2 regions of the Paenibacillus naphthalenovorans genome follow, and region 2 is predicted to be linked to the other one. Evidence: a T-box and tRNA genes for the amino acid it is inferred to sense, from the RefSeq annotation. Region 2 holds a T-box; the other holds one or more tRNA genes.
The links. A T-box is a leader RNA that pairs with one kind of tRNA and senses whether it is charged. The one in region 2 lies ahead of IJ22_RS13980 (valine--tRNA ligase), so its partner is inferred to be a tRNA-Val.

Region 1: it has a tRNA-Val gene. The T-box ahead of IJ22_RS13980 (valine--tRNA ligase) is inferred to sense a tRNA for this amino acid. The anticodon was not compared.

What each region holds. Positions count from the first base shown of each region.
Region 1 covers NZ_CP013652.1:1,096,741-1,100,156, reverse strand. Annotated here, with positions in the region: gene IJ22_RS26245 (hypothetical protein) at 1-137, opposite strand, end outside; partial or broken gene IJ22_RS25620 (transposase) at 654-1,462, shown strand; tRNA gene IJ22_RS05255 (tRNA-Val) at 1,545-1,617, opposite strand; gene IJ22_RS27140 (DUF3973 domain-containing protein) at 1,836-2,000, shown strand; gene IJ22_RS05250 (hypothetical protein) at 2,014-2,262, opposite strand; gene IJ22_RS26510 (hypothetical protein) at 2,413-2,571, shown strand; gene IJ22_RS05245 (DUF2905 domain-containing protein) at 2,584-2,805, shown strand; gene IJ22_RS05235 (VOC family protein) at 3,258-3,416, opposite strand, start outside.
Region 2 covers NZ_CP013652.1:2,831,396-2,834,811, reverse strand. Annotated here, with positions in the region: gene IJ22_RS13990 (RluA family pseudouridine synthase) at 1-135, shown strand, start outside; gene IJ22_RS13985 (LysM peptidoglycan-binding domain-containing protein) at 240-1,349, shown strand; T-box leader at 1,504-1,759, shown strand; gene IJ22_RS13980 (valine--tRNA ligase) at 1,867-3,416, shown strand, end outside.

The sequences.
Region 1 (3,416 bases), 1.7 Mb from region 2:
TCACATTCATCGCAATTAATAAAAACGTCTAATGCGCCAGTACCGCCGCAAGCTTTACAAATTATCATGTTTTCCTTGTCGGTGTCAGGTTTCTTACCTATAAACCATTCTACAAACCACTCTTTTATCTTAGTCATAACGCTGCTCCGAGCCAATTGAAAATCCCCCTTGTCATATTACATCTAGAGATTCTCAATCCATTTTAACACCGAGTTGAAAATTTTATATCAATTTGTTATCTAATTATGATCAAATTATTATCAATTTATTACCGAATTTCTTCATCAACAAGCGTGAGGGTAGACATGTTGTTATGTCGCTAAAGATGAGAGAAAACCATAAACGGATAGCTGAGCGTATGGATGGTCAAGCGTGAAGATGTTGGACTGGTATGCTCACATTACACCGTACATGCAGAAGGAAACTGCGGACGCATTCGGGAAATGTTCTTTTCGGCACCAATTGCCATTTGGACGTCTTATGAAAAGTACATAAAAAGCAAAAAAACTTGATTCCTCATTTTCAGGCTGTCGAGAAAGTCTCGATAGCTTTCTTTATACTAAAAAAATTTAATATAGGTAACACATGAACTAGACGGTGAAGAGCATGCTTCGTTCTAATAACGGTAAACAAAATCCTATGAATTTGTATCTATCGAAGATCTCGTTCCTCAAGATCACATGCTTCGCAAGATCGACAAATACATCAGCTTTGAATTCATTAGAGAAAAAGTAAAGCCTCTGTACTGCGAAGATAACGGGAGACCGGCCATTGTTCCTGTGATCCTCTTTAAGATGATCTTTCTCGGCTACTTTTACGGCAATCGTTCGGAGCGGCGCTTAGAACAAGATATTCAAACCAAGCGTATCGTTGGTTTCTTGGTAGTGTTCAAAACTAATTAGCGAAAATTGTTCAAAAGGTCTTGACGGTTACAACAGATCGCGTTCCAGACCACACAACCATTAGTTGGAACCGACGCAAACGGTTCAAGGATACAGCGATCTTCCAAGAGGTGTTCGATGAAATCGTCCTTCAAGCCGTTCAACATCGAATGGTCGGAGGTAGGGTTCTCATCTCAGACTCCACGCATATTAAAGCCAACGCCAACAAACACAAGTTCACGAAACAACAGGTGCTGCAAAACACGAAGGATTACATAGAGGAACTCAACGACGCGGTGGAGGAGGATCGCAAGAATCATGGAAAAAGCTCTAAAACCAAGAGAGGAAGTGATCGAGCATAAGGAAATTAAAGTGAGCAAGACAGATCCCGAAAGTGGCTATATGGTTAGAGAAGGAAAGCCCGAAGGATTTTATTATTTAGACCATCGTACCGTCGATATGAACTACAACATCATTACGGATGTACATGCACTGCTTACGTTGAACGATTGGACCGACAGGTAAAGCGTTTCGGCTTTAAAGTCGAAGCCGTAGCTCTGGATTCGGGTTATTTAACCAATTATCCAAGTAGCTCCTCTATGAAACCACATTATAAATTATCACAAAATAAAAAGCCCTTGAAATACAAGGACTTTTTCTGTATGACCTGTAGTGGGCTCGAACCACTGACCCCCACCCTGTCAAGATGGTGCTCTCCCAGCTGAGCTAACAAGTCATAACATCAAATATTATTTCTGCGTATATAATACCAATCTCATGAGTAAAAGTCAACACTTTTTAGACAGCACTTTTTTTCTTCCGCTCGCCTTTCTATCGTTCCATTTAAATATGAAAAAAATTTAGAAAAATCTATAAAAAAAATGTGTCTTAAATCACAATTTTGGGCATATAATATGTCTATAATTGTCACATCGACGCGAAAGGAGATCATTTATGTACTATTGCATTGCATGTAATAAGGTGCATCCTCCCTTGTCAACAAAGAATGAAATAATTTTTAAGACCGGCTTTCATTACATTAATTCTACTATGTACAGCGCCGGAATATGCAAGGCTGTCCCCGAACCGGAGGAATTGCAAAAATCAGTGACAGCCTAAGCCAGGCAAGCACTCATTCGTTGACGGGAGCTTTCCCGTCTTTTGTATTGTGATTCATCCATACCCGTACGGTTAGTACGATAGTCAAGATCACCAGCCCGGCAAAGCATACAACGCCTGCCGATACATACAGCCAGTCGGAAAGGGTTGGCTGCGGATCCTCCCCGGCACATGCACAGGCCAAGGATGGCTTTACATAGGACATCCCTAACCATAGCAAGGGCAATAGATATATGAACATTTTATACATCTGTCTTTTCATATCGTTTTCCTCTTCTTTTCAAGCGCCAGTACGTTCCTAATAGAGTAGACGGGAGACATCCGACGAAGGTTCCGCATCCAAAAAAGTGGTGTTTTCAACAACCCTTTTCGTGTAAAATAAAGCATATAACCCTTACAGGAGGCAATTTCTATGAAAATTGTGATTTCTGCATCCGAGGCGATGGAAAAGGGAGTATGGATTGAACTGCTCAAGCTTTTCGGCAGAGACAAGGATGAGGATTTTTTGCCTAATGAAGAGTTCATTTTAACAGAAGAACAAGCGGTGCAGTTAAAGCTGATTACAAAATAAGGAGCGGCAAGTATGGATTCGATTCCCAAGCTGTTGATCTGGGGCGGAGTGGTTATGATCGTCGTCGGACTCCTGTGGTCCGTAGGCGGAAAATTTTTGAATCTTGGCCGGCTTCCGGGCGACATTGTCGTGGAGAAAGAGAATGTAAAATTTTATTTTCCGATAGTTACGTGTATTGTGATCAGTGTCGTCTTATCGCTCGGCATGATGGTCATCCGTTGGTTTACAAAATAAGGCGCCCCTTACGGGATGCCTTATGGACATGAAACCTGCTATTTCCGTTTCCCATTCCTTGAACTCCAATCGATGGAGCTATCTTTCGGTTCGGTTATGTTGATATTTTCGTTGCGTACCATCTGAGATAAATCATCGATCGTTTGATCGAGGAGTTCACCCTTGTGTTTGGAAAATAACCGGCGCCTTTCTTTAAGCAGAATCTCCAGTATCAGTTTTTTTTGACTCTTGCTGAACAGCATAACGTTGTTCACCTAGCTTTTAGTTTTTTTCTCAAACGCCATGCACGGCTTTCCTGAGGATCGCTTTACCAATGCCGAAGGCAGGTCGTTCGTCTTGAATCCGTAGAATCGGCAGCCTCTGGGAAAGCCCGGGTCCCATGTCACATAAAAGTATTTACACAAAAAGCAATTTATTCTCTCTTGAACGGCAGCGTTGTCGTTCTTCATGCATCAACTCGAGCGGGTGGATTGAAAGAATTCGATCCATTCTCCATCCGGTCCGTAGAAGAAGAAATATCTTGAACCGTTAGGCAGTGTCGTAATTTCTTGATCGATGAGCTCAACGTCCATCCGGCTAATCCGGGCCCACTCTTCTTCAATGTCATCGAC
Region 2 (3,416 bases):
GCGGCGGGCATGGCCAGGCAAGCGCTGCACGGGGATGTGCTGATGTTTCCGGAGCCGCTCACGGGCGAAAGGGTGCAGGTGCGCGCGCCTTGGCCCGAAGACTTTGCGGCTCTTTATGAACAATTGAAAAAATAGTAGTCATGCTCCTCCCGCAGCAGCCATATAAATTGTAAAGACCAATGCGCTGACGATCTTTTCTTTTTTACGGAAAGGTGCAATAGGGAAGGGAGGAAGTTACTTTGACGAATCAGCATAACGGGATTAGGTTTGACATTTACGAGCGTGTGCATTTATCCGAAGGTGTGCTGGGTATCAAGGAACTGGAAGGGGTAGAGCTGACTCCTCACATTCAAGTGCTTCCACAAGGAGAACAAGCCGTGCTTCGCGGCAATTTGCTTTTGACGGGGACGTACGTCGATGAGCATGATCGGCCGGAACAGACGCTGCAGCATTTAATTCCGGTAGAAATTACGCTGCCGCTGAATCGTGTACAGCATGTCGAGGACATTGCCGTTGAAATCGAAAATTTCGACGTGGATTTGCTGTCGGAGCGAAGCTTGAATGTGACGGGGGTATTGTCGCTTGGAGGCATCGAGATCGTTTCGAGATCGGAATCCGAACCCTGGAGGGAAGCCGAAGAAGAGGTCGTGTTTATTCACGAGGTCTCGGAGCACCGTTCGGGAGTACAGGATGAATGGCCGTCGGCCATAAATTCCGCTGCAGAGGCCATCCCTCAAAGGGAACAAGCTCCGGCATCGGAGGTGCGGCAGGAGGCGGATGAGCCAATCAACCGGCACGAACCGGTTGCCAAAACCAGTGAACCGGTAAAGGAAGAAAAGCCGGTACAGGAGCCCAAAGCTGCGGACACCGCCAAGCCGGAAGAAAAGCCGGTGCAGGATCTCAAAGCTGCGGAGGACGCCAAGACGGAAGACTTTGCCGCTGAAGCGGAGACCGATACGGATGAGAAAAAAGAATTGAAAGTCGCCGTGGGCAGCAAAAAAACGTCTGAAGCACCCGAATCCTCCACGGAGCCGGTCTACAAATCCTTTGGGCTGGCGTCGCTGTTGAATTTTGCTTCCAAAAAATCGGATTCAAGGCCGCCGGAGGATGGACAGCCGACGCAGCAGGAGCTGTCGCCTTCCGAAAAAGCAGAATGGAAAAATTTGCTCCTTCATTCCGATCGCGAGCAGCAGCAATTCAAGAAGCTTCGGATGTGCATTGTGCAAAAGGAAGAAACGCTTGAAACGATTGCCAAACGCTATGATCTGAATCCGAGAGAAATCGCGCTCTACAACCGGCTCGGAGAAGGCGAATTAACGGAAGGACAAATTGTCTACATACCAAAATAAGGCTCAAAAATCCCCGATCCGGCCTAAACAGGCTTGAACGGGGATTTTTTTGGTTATACTTGTCATAAGGCCAGTCTCAGAATAGGCGGGAGTAAAAACGGTTCTTGTATTGACTCTCACCTGATGATTGTTTATCATAGTACGCATAGATGCAGTAATAACGTTGAAAGGGAATAGTAGACAGCGAACCCTTCAGAGAGCGGAGCCGGCAAGAGGCTGGAAGGTTCCGCAGGACGTACCTGTTGAAGTCGCCCCGGAGTTGCCGAATTGAAAGCGAACCCTAGATTCGGCCGGTTACAGCCGTTATCTGTTTGAGTGCCGTATTTTGACCGGAGAGGACTCCGCGAGAATTTATGCCTAAGTACGGAATAAAGGTGGTACCACGGAAGCGAGAGCCTTTCGTCCTTTGCGGCGAAAGGTTTTTTGATGTGCTGCGGTGATGCGTTTATGCGAAAGATGCGTCCCTGCGACATATAGCCCCAACTGAATTCGAAAGCATATGGAGGTATTGCTGGTTATGGATGAAACAAAACAAGCGGCGGCGCCGGCTACGTCGATGCCGACAACGTACGATCCCAAAGAATCCGAGAAAAAATGGTATGATTACTGGCTGAAGGGCGGCTATTTTCAAGCGGGACAGCGTAAGGACGCGAAGCCTTACACGATCGTCATTCCGCCGCCGAACGTGACCGGTATGCTGCATATCGGCCATGCGCTGGATTTTACACTGCAGGACATCATGATTCGGACCAAACGGATGCAGGGCTATGACGCGTTATGGCTTCCGGGCTCCGATCATGCGGGAATCGCTACCCAAACGAAGGTGGAACAAAAGCTTCGCGAGGAAGGCGTGACGCGTTACGATCTCGGCCGGGAGAAATTCCTGGAGAAAGTATGGGAATGGAAGGAGCATTATGCCGGTACGATCCGTGAGCAGTGGGCCAAAATGGGCTTCTCGCTGGACTATTCCAGAGAACGGTTTACGCTGGACGCAGGATTGTCCAAGGCGGTGCGCGAAGTATTCGTGCGTCTATATGAAAAGGGCCTGATCTATCGCGGCAAATATATCATCAACTGGGACCCGGCCGCCCGTACGGCGCTATCGGATATTGAAGTGGAGTACAAAGAAGTGCAGGGTGCGCTCTACCATTTAAAATATCCGGTCAAAGACAGCGATGAATATATCGTCGTGGCGACGACGCGTCCGGAAACCATGCTGGGCGATACCGCGGTGGCGGTGCATCCGGAGGATGAGCGTTACAAGCACCTGATCGGAAAAACGCTTGTCCTGCCGATCATCGGAAGAGAAATTCCGATTATCGCCGACGAGTATGTGGAAAAAGAATTCGGAAGCGGCGCCGTCAAGATTACGCCGGCGCATGACCCGAACGATTTTGAGGTGGGCAAGCGCCACGATTTGCCGCAGGTGCTCGTGATGGACGAATCCGGCTCCATGAATGCGAACGCGGGAAAATATCAGGGGCTCGACCGCTTCGATTGCCGCAAGCAAATCGTTGCCGATATGAAAGAGCTGGGTGTGCTGATCAAAATCGAAGAGCATGTGCATCAGGTCGGCCACAGCGAACGCAGCGGCGCCGTCGTGGAGCCATATTTGTCGACGCAGTGGTTTGTGAAAATGAAGCCGCTGGCGGAGCGTGCCGTAGAGGCCCAGAAATCCGCACAAGGCGTCCATTTTGTGCCGGACCGGTTTGAAAAAATCTATTTGCACTGGATCGAGAACGTGCGCGACTGGTGCATTTCGCGCCAACTTTGGTGGGGCCACCGGATTCCGGCGTGGTACTGCGGCGACTGCAGCGAGATCATCGTCTCCCGCGAAGATGCGACCGTGTGTCCGAAGTGCGGCGGCACACACCTAAAGCAGGATGACGATGTGCTTGATACCTGGTTCAGCTCCGCGCTGTGGCCGTTTTCTACTCTCGGCTGGCCGGAACAAACGGAAGACATGAAGCGTTATTACCCGACGGACCTGCTGGTAACGGGCTACGATATTATTTATTTCTGGGTCGCCCGCATGATTTTCAGCGGACTGGAGTTCACGGACAGCAT